DNA from 4 places in the Enterobacter sp. I4 genome. Region 4 is predicted to be linked to each of the others. Evidence: predicted binding sites of a transcription regulator. Region 4 holds the regulator's gene; each other region holds the start of a gene.

Region 1 (3,115 bases), on a different contig from region 4:
TTATCACCGCTCAGCAGCAGATAGTTCACCTTGCCGCTGTTATAGGCGTTGAGCGCGCCCTGAATACGGTAGCGATAGTACTGATTAATGACGCCGGTGCGATAATACTTGGCGGTACCGAGCACCACGCCCACCTGGCGGTAGGGGAGGTCCTGAAGGTCATCGAAGATGTAGGGAGCTGTTTTCCAGCTCATCCAGCGGTCGAGGCCCAGCACGATCAACAGCAGTATGCCGACCAGGACAGACAGGCTGTAAAACACGCGCTTTAACATGCAGATGGCTCGTACCGATGATGAAATTTCCCTCAGGCTACTGTACCCGCCTGGTTAGCGCAAGAAACAGCGAATCAACTGAGGGGTTTTTCGTCAGACGGGCGGGCATTTCTGCCCGCCGACGTGATTATGCGAGCAGGACGCGCTCGATGGTCGAACAGCCCAGCGCTTTCAGCGTGGCCGCGGTGGCGTCCCACTGGATCAGCGGTGCATCGGCTTTTTCAGCCAGAATGGCGCGCTGAATATCCGGGTAGTCGTACCCGTTCAGGCTGAGCAGGTTCAGTGCACCCTGCAGCGGGGGCAGCGTCGGGTTAAACGCGGCGTTCTCTGCATAGCTACCGGTGAAGATGCGCCCGTCGCGGCACTGAAGGGCGACGCCGCTTGGGGATTTGCTGTACGGCGTGTGGCTTTTATTCGCGGCCGCAATGGCTGCCTCGCTGAGCGCATCCCCCGTCAGCGCAAAACCGTGGTTCTGCTCGTCCATCAGCAGGGTTTTGATCTCAAGATCTTTCGGGCCAAAAGCGTCAGGCAGATAATCGCCCAGCGTATGCGGCGCGCGTCCCGGCAGGTTGATGCGCAGCTCCAGACCGCTGTTCAGCTCGTTCATAAACTGGCGGCAGTGGCCACAGGGGGTATAGTTGACGGTGATGGCGCTCAGCGCTTTTTCACCGCGCAGCCAGGCGTGGCTGATGGCGCTCTGCTCCGCGTGAACGGTTTGCTGCATGGTGGCGCCGAGAAACTCCATGTTCCCACCGAAGTACCAGGTTCCACTCACGCCGCGCGCGATTGCACCTACGTTAAAATGGGAAAGGTCAGCGCGGGCGCAGGCAGCCGCCAGCGGCAGCAGGGCGAAAGCCAGCGCGTCTTCGTCCAGCCCCGTCGCCTGCTTAAGCGTCGAGACCTGTTCTGCCGTCAGCAGGGCGGGGAAATGCGCATCCGCCAGAACCGGAGCCAGGGCTGATTGCAAATTCTCTGCAAGCTGAGAGAAAGCAGCTTGAAAACGTGGATGCATGACGTTGCCTCATCAAGGTTAATGGATCGGTAGTGTACGGAGCCGTTCGGCCTTTATATGTGATCCAAATCTCATTATGTGTGCAACTTATGAAATGAAAATGAAATTTGCGCGACGCATCGCAAATTTTAGCCCATTACCGCCAGAATAACCGGGAAGATAAACGGCGCGACCAGGGAGGTAATAATCCCGCAGATCACCAGCGCCAGCGAGCTGAACGCCCCTTCCTGGTAGTCCAGCTCCGCGCAGCGTGCGGTGCCCAGCGCGTGCGAAGCGGTGCCCATCGCCAGACCGCGCGCCGCTTTGGTACGAATTTTCATGATATTCAGCAGCGTGTGGCCAAACACCGCGCCCAGAATACCGACAAATATTACGCACACGGCGCTGATGGCCGGGATGCCGCCAATGCTGCCGCCCACGGCCATGGCAATTGGCGTGGTGACGGATTTAGGCAGGATAGAGGCGGCAATCTGCGGTGACGCGCCCATCAGCAAGGCCACTGAGGTGCCGGTGATCATCGCCACCAGGCTACCCACGAAGCAGATAGTGATAATCGACTTCCAGCGAGCGCGGATCTGATGCAGTTGCTCATATAAAGGAAACGCCAGCGCCACCACGGCAGGCTGCAATAAATCGTTGAGGATCTTGCTCCCGGCGAAGTAACGCTCGTAGGGAATGCCGGTAAGCAGCAGGAAAGGAATAATTACCACCATGGCAACCAGCAGCGGGTTAAGCAACGGCATTTTGAAACGAACCGCAAGCTTACGCGCGGCGAAGAACACCGCCAGCGTTAACGGCAGGGACCACCAGATATTGGCCATCATTTTTTAGCTCCTTTCTGCCCGACCACGCGACGTTCACCGTGCACCAGATGCGAGCTCCAGCTCACCACCAGGAACACCACCAGCGTGCTGATGGCGCAGGAGACAACAATCGGGCCGAACTGCGCTTTAAGCACATCGTAATACTGCATTACCCCGACGCCGATAGGCACAAAGAGCAGGGCCATATAGCGAATAAGCACGAAGCATCCCGGGTTGACCCATTGCGCAGGCAGAACCTGTAAAGCCAGCAGCACAAACAGGATCAGCATGCCGATAATGCTGCCGGGGATGACGATGGGCAGCAGCGAGGCGATAAAAATGCCGGCGTACAGACAGGCATAAATCAGGACGAAGGCGCGAAGATATTGCCAGATAGTATTCAGTGATTTGCTCATGGTGAAAGTCCTTGCTGAGACGTATTCATCATACAATTAAACCTGAAAATGTGCCACGGATCACATCATGAATTTTGCGCATACCAGACATTCCGCAATGGAACGCCGGGCTTTCAACATACATAGAGAGCAGCTACTATAGCGCGTCTTTTTTCACAGGTACTCAGAATGCGTGTTTTACTGGCCCCGATGGAAGGCGTGCTCGACTCGCTCGTGCGCGAGCTGCTAACCGAGGTGAACGATTACGATCTCTGCGTGACGGAGTTCTTGCGCGTGGTCGATATGCTGCTGCCAGAAAAATCCTTTTATCGCCTCTGCCCTGAGCTGCACCGTCAGAGCCGTACCCCTTCCGGAACGCTGGTGCGCATCCAGCTGCTCGGCCAGTATCCCGAGTGGCTGGCGGAAAACGCCGCCCGCGCGGTGGCGCTTGGCTCTTACGGGGTTGACCTTAACTGCGGCTGTCCGTCAAAGCTGGTGAACGGCAGCGGCGGCGGGGCGACGTTGCTCAAGGATCCTGAGCTGATTTATCGCGGCGCAAAGGCCATGCGTGAGGCGGTGCCGTCGCATCTGCCGGTCACGGTTAAGGTGCGTCTTGGGTGGGACAGTGGCGAT
Region 2 (3,115 bases), on a different contig from region 4:
GCGCGCAAGCACGTCAGCCGGGATCTCCGGCAGGCTGATGGACTCAGCAATAATGCGATTTTTGATGTGGCGTTCGAAGACTTCAGATAATCCCTGCACGCGCGCTTCGTTGCGGGTGTTACCGGCGGACATGCCGTTCGACACATACAGGTTGCCGACGATGTTCATCGGAATATAAACGGTCTGCTCATCAGACTGGCGTGTGAACGGCAGGGCACAGATCCCGCGGTCTTCATTGCCGGACTGTAAATCGATCAGCATGCTGGCGGTCAGTTCGTTTTCCGGATCGTAGAACGCGCGCAGGCGGGCATCAAGAATGCCTTCCGGCAGTTCGTCGTCTTCAGTCAGCGGGAACCATTTTTCATTCGGATAGTGAACGAACGGGCCGTTGGCGATGGTATCGCCCAGCCAGAAGTCGGCGAAAAAGTAGTTGGTCGACAGACGTTCAAAATACTCGCCCAGCGCAGAGGCCAGCGCCGCTTTTTTGGTTGCGCCTTTACCGTTGGTAAAGCACAGCGCGCAGTCTTTGTCGCGAATGTGCACAGACCAGACGTGAGGCACCGGGTTCAGCCAGGAGGCTTCTTCGATATTAAAGCCCAGGTCGGTCAGTTTCTGCTGGAAGCGAGCGATGGAATCTTCCAGAGCGGCGTCTTTGCCGGGGATAAACGTTTGAGTCATGGCGTTCACTTTTATCGTACGTAAAGCGCGCAATGATACGGGTTTTGCGTGACGGGTGCTATCTCCGGCGAAAATAAATGGCTGGGCTATGCTTATAGACAGTAACCTACTGTTAAGGCATAGAAAAATGAAAGCATTTGATCTCCAGCGGATGGCGTTTGATAAAGTCCCACCAGAGTTTTTAGGCGAAGTGGCGCTGCGCAGCCTGTACACCTTTGTGCTCGTCTTCCTGTTTCTGAAAATCACCGGGCGTCGCGGCGTTCGCCAGATGTCGCTGTTTGAGGTGCTGATCATCCTGACGCTGGGGTCGGCGGCAGGGGATGTTGCCTTTTATGACGATGTGCCGATGGTGCCGGTCTTTATTGTCTTCGTAACGCTTGCGCTGCTGTACCGTCTGGTCATGTGGCTTATGTCGAAAAGCGAAAAGCTAGAGGATCTGTTCGAAGGGAAACCGGTGGTTATAGTCGAAGACGGACAGCTGGCCTGGGAGAATGTGCAACGCGCCAATATGACGGAGTTTGAGTTCTTTATGGAGCTTCGCATAAGCAGCGTTGAGCAGCTGGGCCAGGTGCGTCTGGCAATTATGGAAACGAACGGTCAAATCAGCGTCTACTACTACCCCGACGAGGAAGTGAAGCCCGGACTGTGCATCCTGCCGGATATGCTCATTGAACGGTACAAGACCGTGCCTGACGCGGGGGAGTATGCCTGCATAAAATGCAGCCACGTGGTGGTCATGCAGGCCGGCGCTCATCAATTATGCCCCCGCTGTGCGAATCCAGAATGGACGAAGGTTAGCCGGGCTAAACGCATCATCTGACAGCGGTTTTGTCGGTTTTATAACAACGGTACGGCAGATTGTTTTGTGTGACGAGGGGCACATTTCTCCGGTCAAAAGTTTTAGACATTGCGGCGCGTGTCACTGAATGATAAAACCGATATCCACAGTTATAACTTATGGCATTTAGCGTGGTGAGGGGAAATGGCTCAAGTCTTTAATTTCAGTTCAGGTCCGGCAATGTTACCGGCAGACGTACTCAAACAGGCTCAACAGGAACTTTGTGACTGGAACGGTCTGGGTACGTCGGTGATGGAAATCAGCCACCGGGGTAAAGCGTTTATCCAGGTAGCGGAAGAGGCAGAAAAGGATTTTCGCGATCTGCTGAACATTCCCTCGAACTACAAAGTATTGTTCTGTCACGGCGGTGGACGCGGTCAGTTTGCGGGCATCCCGCTCAACCTGCTGGGCGACAAAACCACCGCTGACTACGTTGATGCCGGCTACTGGGCAGCCAGTGCGGTAAAAGAAGCGCACAAATACTGCACGCCGAACGTTATCGATGCCAAAGTGACCGTTGACGGGCTGCGCGCCGTGAAGCCGATGAGCGAATGGCAGCTTTCTGACAACGCGGCGTATCTCCACTACTGCCCGAACGAAACCATTGACGGCATCGCCATTCACGAAGAGCCAGACTTTGGCGAAAACGTGGTTGTGACCGCGGACTTCTCCTCCACCATTCTGTCCACGCCGCTGGACGTCAGCCGCTACGGTGTGATCTACGCGGGTGCGCAGAAAAATATCGGCCCCGCGGGCCTGACCATCGTCATCGTGCGTGAAGACCTGTTGGGCAAAGCCCATAAGTCCTGCCCGTCGATTCTGGACTACACCGTCCTGAACGATAACGACTCTATGTTCAACACCCCGCCCACGTTTGCCTGGTATCTTTCCGGCCTGGTCTTCAAATGGCTGAAGCAAAAAGGCGGCGTGGCGGAGATGGACAAGATTAATCAGCAGAAAGCCGAACTGCTGTACGGCGTGATCGACAAGAGCGATTTCTACCGTAACGACGTGGCCAAAGCTAACCGTTCACGTATGAACGTGCCGTTCCAGCTGGCGGACAGTAACCTGGACAGCGTGTTCCTGGAAGAGTCTTTCGCCGCGGGCCTGCACGCGCTGAAAGGTCACCGTGTAGTGGGCGGTATGCGTGCCTCTATCTATAACGCTATGCCGCTGGAAGGCGTTAAGGCCCTGACTGATTTCATGATCGACTTCGAGCGTCGTCACGGTTAACTGGCTGTTTTTTTCACCCCCGCAGTTTTGCTGCGGGGTTTTTATTATGTTGAGTTGAGAGTTGAGTTTCATGGAATCCCTGACGTTACAACCTATCGCGCGGGTAGATGGCACCATTAATCTGCCTGGTTCAAAAAGTGTCTCGAACCGCGCTCTGCTGCTGGCAGCTCTGGCAAACGGCACCACTGTCCTTACCAACCTGCTGGACAGCGATGACGTGCGCCATATGCTTAATGCGCTGAAAGCGTTGGGAGTTCATTACACGCTGTCTGAGGATCGTACCCGTTGTGAAGTCACCGGTAACGGCGGTGCGTTACGTTCTGCTAAGGCGCTGGAGCTATTCCTGGGGAATGCCGGTACGGCAAT
Region 3 (3,115 bases), on a different contig from region 4:
GCGGGATGAAGTAGCGGATCTGGAGGCGGCGGGCATTGGCATCATTCAGATCGACGAGCCGGCGCTGCGCGAAGGTCTGCCGCTGCGCCGCAGCGACTGGGATGCCTATTTACGGTGGGGCGTGGAAGCGTTCCGCATCAGCGCCGCCGTCGCTAAGGACGACACGCAGATCCACACCCACATGTGCTACTGCGAATTTAACGACATCATGGATTCGATTGCCGCGCTGGATGCCGACGTTATTACCATCGAGACCTCGCGTTCAGACATGGAACTGCTGGAGTCGTTTGAAGAGTTCGACTACCCGAATGAAATAGGGCCGGGCGTGTATGACATTCACTCCCCGAACGTGCCGAGCGTGGAGTGGATTGAAGCCCTGCTGCAAAAAGCGGCCCAGCGCATCCCCGCGGAACGCCTGTGGGTGAACCCGGACTGCGGCCTGAAAACCCGCGGCTGGCCGGAGACGCGCGCGGCGCTGGCGAACATGGTGAAGGCGGCGCAGAACTTGCGTCAGGGTTAAGTCATTAGTCATATCTATAGCCCGGTAAGGCGTAGCCGCCGCCGGGCTTCTGCTTTACGCTTTCTTTCCGCCGTACTGGCTGAACCACGCCAGCATTCTCTGCCAGCCATCTTTCGCGGATTCGGCGTGATAGCTCGGACGATAGTCGGCGTTAAACGCGTGTCCGGCATCCGGATACACCACAATCTCCGCCTTCGCATTCGCCGCGCGTAGGGCATGGCGCATGGTCTCGACGGTATCAAGCGGGATCCCCGTATCCTGGCCACCATACAGGCCTAATACCGGTGCATTTAAATCCGTGGCGATATCCACCGGATATTTCGGTGAGTTCAGGGTCTTTTCCCCCACCAGTTTGCCGTACCAGGCGACGGCGGCTTTGAGCTGTGGATTATGCGCGGCATACAGCCAGCTAATACGTCCACCCCAGCAGAAACCCGTTATCATCAGTCGATGCGCATCACCGCCGTTGCGCGCCGCCCAGTTGGCAACATGATCCAGATCGGCCAGCACCTGCGCATCCGGCACTTTGCTGACCAGGTTGCTGAACAGCGTCGGGATGTCGCTGTAATCGTTCGGATCGCCCTGACGGAAATAGAGCTCTGGCGCAACGGCCAGATAGCCCTCCAGCGCCAGACGGCGGCAGAGGTCGCGAATATGTTCATGAACGCCAAATATTTCCTGAACCACAATCACGATGGGCAGCGGGCCCTCGGCGGATTTTGGCCGCGCGTGGTACGCCGGCATGTTCTCTCCCTGCGAGGGAATGGAGGTCTCGCCCGCGGTAATAGCCTCTTCAGGGGTTGAGACGATGGTTGAAGCATGCGGGGCAGCAGCAGGTGCAAAACCGGTTTTTTCAGTCATGGCATTCTCCGTACCAATGAATGGATTAGCGCAAAGATAAATATAGACACCAGGTTAACAACCCACAGTGCCTCATAGCGTCTATCTTTTGTGCAGCACCCTACGTTATAACTTGTTAATGTGATGTAAATCACTATTTTGTGGAAATTAACTGCAACCATTTTCATTCATGGTGAGGTGTGTCACGAAATGATGCGTGTTGCTTCTGTAAAGTACCGTTTTACTTCTTCTGACTAACCGACCCACAGAGGAGTCACCTATGTCTAAGTCTGATGTTTTTCATCTCGGCCTCACTAAAAACGATTTACAAGGGGCTACGCTTGCTATCGTCCCCGGCGATCCTGAGCGTGTGGAAAAGATCGCCGCGCTGATGGATAAGCCGGTTAAGCTGGCAGCCCATCGCGAATTCACCACCTGGCGCGCGGAGCTGGACGGTAAAGCGGTGATCGTGTGCTCTACCGGTATTGGTGGCCCGTCTACCTCTATCGCCGTTGAAGAGCTGGCGCAGCTGGGCATTCGTACTTTCCTGCGTATTGGCACCACTGGCGCCATTCAGCCGCACATCAACGTGGGCGACGTGCTGGTGACGACGGCATCCGTCCGTCTGGACGGGGCAAGCCTGCACTTTGCGCCAATGGAGTTCCCGGCAGTGGCTGATTTCGAATGCACCACCGCGCTGGTTGAAGCGGCGAAATCCGTGGGTGCCACCACTCACGTGGGCGTCACGGCATCCTCCGACACCTTCTATCCGGGCCAGGAGCGTTACGACACCTTCTCTGGCCGCGTGGTGAGCCGTTTCAAAGGCTCAATGGAAGAGTGGCAGTCCATGGGCGTGATGAACTATGAAATGGAATCTGCAACGCTGCTGACCATGTGCGCAAGCCAGGGTCTGCGTGCCGGTATGGTGGCGGGCGTGATCGTCAACCGTACCCAGCAGGAGATCCCGAACGCCGAAACCATGAAGCAGACCGAAAGTCATGCGGTGAAAATCGTGGTTGAAGCGGCTCGCCGTCTCCTCTAATCCTCTCGTCTGAGATAAAAGGCCGACGCGTTCGGCCTTTATTTTTTGCGTAGCGCCTCGCAGGAAAACCCTTTCAAACTGGACGTTTATACAGCACAATTCTATTTTGTGCGGGTTATACGTGGATGCAGGGGGCATTGTGGATATCTCAATCCTGATTTATGCGGTAGTGGCGCTGGCGAGCGTGGGGATTGGCTGGCTCATTTCCAGCTACCAGCACGCGCAGCAGAAAGCCGAACAGCTGGCAGAGCGCGAAGAGATCGTGGCTGAACTCAGCGCGACGAAACAGCAGCTTGCGCTGAGCGACCACTGGCGCGACGAGTGCGAACTGCTCAATAACGAACTGCGTAACCTGCGTGATATCAACACCTCGCTGGAGGCCGATCTTCGCGAAGTAACCACCCGCCTCGAATCCACCCAGCTGCACGCCGAAGACAAAATCCGCCAGATGATCAACAGCGAGCAGCGCCTTAGCGAGCAGTTTGAGAACCTCGCGAACCGTATTTTTGAACACAGCAACCGCCGCGTGGATGAACAGAACCGCCAGAGCCTGAACAGCCTGCTGACGCCGCTGCGCGAACAGCTGGACGGCTTTCGCCGCCAGGTGCAGGACAGCTTCGGCCAGGAGGCACGCGAGCGCCACACGCTGGCGCATGAAATTCGCAATCTCCAGCAGCTGAATGCCCAGATGGCGCAAGAGGCGGTTAACCTGA
Region 4 (3,115 bases):
TGGTGATCCACTTCCGCAATCTGGAAGGCATCGACTACCCGTGGCTGCTGGCGATGCTGCAGGGTTCATTTATTTCGCATATGAATACGTTAGTGGTGCCGGGCGGAAAAATGGGGCTGGCGATGGAGCTGATCATGACGCCGCTGGTACAGCGGTTGATGGAAGGGAAGCAGATCGCATAATCATATCCCCTCTCCTGCGGGAGAGGGTTAGGGTGAGGGCATCAACACGCAGATGCCCCCTCAATCACGCCTCGATCACTTCATACGAATGCGTGATGTTCACCGCTTTCTCCAGCATTAACGCCACCGAGCAGTACTTCTCCGCGGAGAGATCCACCGCGCGGGACACCGCCGCGTCCTTCAGCGCTTTACCGGTGACCACAAAGTGCAGATTGATGTGCGTAAACAGGCGTGGCGCCTCTTCACGACGTTCTGACGTCAGCTTCACTTCACAATCGGTCACGTCATGGCGGCCTTTTTGCAGGATCGACACCACGTCGATAGCGCTGCATCCACCCGCGGCCATCAGCACCATTTCCATAGGGCTTGGGGCTTTATCGCCGGAGTTGCCATCCATCAAAATCTGATGCCCGGAAGCGGACTCGCCCAGGAACGTTAACCCTTCAACCCATTTCACGCGCGCTTGCATATTCACTCACTCCAACGTTGCATTTTTTATGACAGATTACGTGTACGTTACATTTCTCGCAACGGAAGGCGACCTGCGTCATGCTGAAGCGAGACACCAGGAGACACGCGGCGAAAGCTATGCTAAAACACTCTGGATGCTACAGTAATACATTGACGTTACACATGTATGCAGAGGACATCAAACTTTACTGGCTGCGAAACGTTACGACAGCCGACTTCCCAGGTATGGGTAAGAATTCGATTGCAACCCCAGAGTCCGGATGCATCTTATGACTCTGGTGACAGCTTATAACAGAGGATAACAGCGCATGGTGCTTGGCAAACCGCAAACAGACCCGACTCTCGAATGGTTCTTGTCTCATTGCCACATTCATAAGTACCCATCAAAGAGCACGCTGATTCACCAGGGTGAAAAAGCGGAAACGTTGTATTACATCGTTAAAGGCTCGGTGGCCGTGCTGATCAAAGATGAAGAAGGGAAAGAGATGATCCTTTCTTATCTGAACCAGGGCGATTTTATCGGTGAACTGGGCCTGTTTGAAGAAGGCCAGGAACGTAGCGCCTGGGTTCGTGCAAAAACAGCATGTGAAGTGGCTGAAATTTCTTACAAGAAATTCCGTCAGCTGATTCAGGTTAACCCTGACATCCTGATGCGTCTTTCTTCCCAGATGGCGCGCCGTCTGCAGGTGACCTCTGAGAAGGTAGGCAACCTGGCCTTCCTGGACGTGACCGGCCGTATCGCGCAGACCCTGCTGAACCTGGCGAAACAGCCAGACGCCATGACCCACCCTGACGGCATGCAAATTAAAATTACCCGTCAGGAAATTGGTCAGATCGTCGGTTGTTCCCGTGAAACAGTGGGCCGTATCCTGAAGATGCTGGAAGATCAGAACCTGATCTCTGCCCACGGTAAAACTATCGTGGTCTACGGAACCCGTTAATTCCGGCCAAACGGCGTGCCGCCGCAGGGTGGCACGCCGTTTTTGTCTCTACTCCTCATGTGGCGCAGGCTGATCTATCACCCGGAAGTTAACTACGCACTGCGACAAACGCTGGTGCTGTGTCTTCCCGTGGCCGTGGGCCTGATCCTCGGACACCTGCAGCAAGGCCTGCTGTTTTCCCTCGTTCCCGCCTGCTGCAACATTGCCGGTCTGGACACGCCGCATAAACGCTTTTTCAAACGCCTGATCGTCGGCGGCTGCCTGTTTGCCGGCTGTAGCCTTGCCGTCCAGCTCCTGCTGGCCCGGGACATTCCCCTGCCGCTGATCCTGACCGTGCTGGCGATGACACTCGGCGTGACCGCCGAAATCAGCTCGCTGCACGCCCGCCTCCTTCCCGCGTCGCTGATCGCCGCCATCTTCACCTTAAGCCTGGCGGGCAATATGCCGGTGTGGGAGCCGTTGCTGATCTACGCCCTCGGCACGCTATGGTACGGGCTGTTTAACTGGTTCTGGTTCTGGCTGTGGCGGGAACAGCCGATGCGCGAATCCCTCAGCCTGCTCTACCGTCAGCTGGCGGAGTATTGCGAAGCGAAATATACCCTGCTGACGCAGCACACCGATCCGGAAAAATCGCTGCCGCCGCTGCTGGAGCGCCAGCAAAAGGTGGTGGATCTGATAAGCCAGTGCTACCAGCAGCTGCACATGCTCGCCGCCAGCCAAAACCAGGAATACAAGCGGCTGCTGCGTATCTTCCAGGTCGGGCTGGATTTGCAGGAGCATATCTCCGTCAGCCTTCACCACCCGGAAGAGGTGCAAAAGCTGGTGGAGCGCAGCCACGCGGAGGCGGTGATCCGCTGGAACGCGCAGACCGTTGCGGCGCGCCTGCGGGTGCTGGCGGACGATATTCTCTATCACCGCTACCCGACGCGCTTTACCATGGACAAACAGCTCGGCGCGCTGGAGAAGATAGCGCGTCAGCACCCGGATAACCCGGTCGGCCAGTTTGCCGCCTGGCATTTCAGCCGTATCGCCCGGGTGCTGCGCACCCAGCGCCCGCTGTACGCCCGTGACCTGATGGCGGATAAGCAAAAGCGGCTCCCGCTGCTGCCTGCCCTGAAAAGCTATCTGTCGCTGAAGTCAGCCGCCCTGCGTAACGCCGCCCGGATAAGCGTGATGCTGAGCGTCGCCAGCCTGATGGGCATGGCACTGCACCTGCCGAAACCCTACTGGATCTTAATGACCGTGCTGTTTGTCACCCAGAACGGCTACGGCGCCACGCGGGTACGTATTCTGCACCGGGCGGGAGGCACCATGGCGGGGCTGATTATCGCGGGCGTGACGCTGCACTTCCACGTGCCGGAGGGCTACACGCTGGCCGGCATGCTGGCCATTACCCTGGTGAGCTACCTGATTATCCGCAAAAACTACGGCTGGGCGATGGTGGGCTTTACGGTGACGGCGGTATATACCCTGCAGCTGCTCACGCTAAACGGGGAACAGTTTATTATCGCCCGGCTGGTC

Evidence for each region. Region 4 encodes CRP, which controls carbon source genes, mostly activating them, when cyclic AMP is high. Its sites were predicted from a motif close to ATGTGANNNNNNTCACAT; they were not measured.
Region 1: cdd (cytidine deaminase) is a predicted target of CRP. The motif match lies at 1,342-1,359, and genes of this name have one in related genera.
Region 2: serC (3-phosphoserine/phosphohydroxythreonine transaminase) is a predicted target of CRP. The motif match lies at 1,544-1,561, and genes of this name have one in related genera.
Region 3: udp (uridine phosphorylase) is a predicted target of CRP. The motif match lies at 1,500-1,517, and genes of this name have one in related genera.

The regions. Positions count from the first base shown of each region.
Region 1 covers NZ_JALBUO010000001.1:1,400,128-1,403,242, forward strand. The annotation lists gene sanA (outer membrane permeability protein SanA) at 1-272, opposite strand, end outside; gene cdd (cytidine deaminase) at 400-1,284, opposite strand; gene MOQ06_RS06735 (CidB/LrgB family autolysis modulator) at 1,413-2,108, opposite strand; gene MOQ06_RS06740 (CidA/LrgA family protein) at 2,105-2,503, opposite strand; gene dusC (tRNA dihydrouridine(16) synthase DusC) at 2,672-3,115, shown strand, end outside.
Region 2 covers NZ_JALBUO010000003.1:267,752-270,866, reverse strand. The annotation lists gene ycaO (30S ribosomal protein S12 methylthiotransferase accessory factor YcaO) at 1-678, opposite strand, end outside; gene MOQ06_RS20565 (DUF421 domain-containing protein) at 806-1,498, shown strand; gene serC (3-phosphoserine/phosphohydroxythreonine transaminase) at 1,661-2,749, shown strand; gene aroA (3-phosphoshikimate 1-carboxyvinyltransferase) at 2,820-3,115, shown strand, end outside.
Region 3 covers NZ_JALBUO010000001.1:29,763-32,877, forward strand. The annotation lists gene metE (5-methyltetrahydropteroyltriglutamate--homocysteine S-methyltransferase) at 1-520, shown strand, start outside; gene MOQ06_RS00165 (dienelactone hydrolase family protein) at 575-1,381, opposite strand; gene udp (uridine phosphorylase) at 1,641-2,402, shown strand; gene rmuC (DNA recombination protein RmuC) at 2,542-3,115, shown strand, end outside.
Region 4 covers NZ_JALBUO010000002.1:801,021-804,135, forward strand. The annotation lists gene MOQ06_RS16260 (phosphoribulokinase) at 1-182, shown strand, start outside; gene MOQ06_RS16265 (OsmC family protein) at 247-651, opposite strand; gene crp (cAMP-activated global transcriptional regulator CRP) at 962-1,594, shown strand; gene MOQ06_RS16275 (YccS/YhfK family putative transporter) at 1,652-3,115, shown strand, end outside.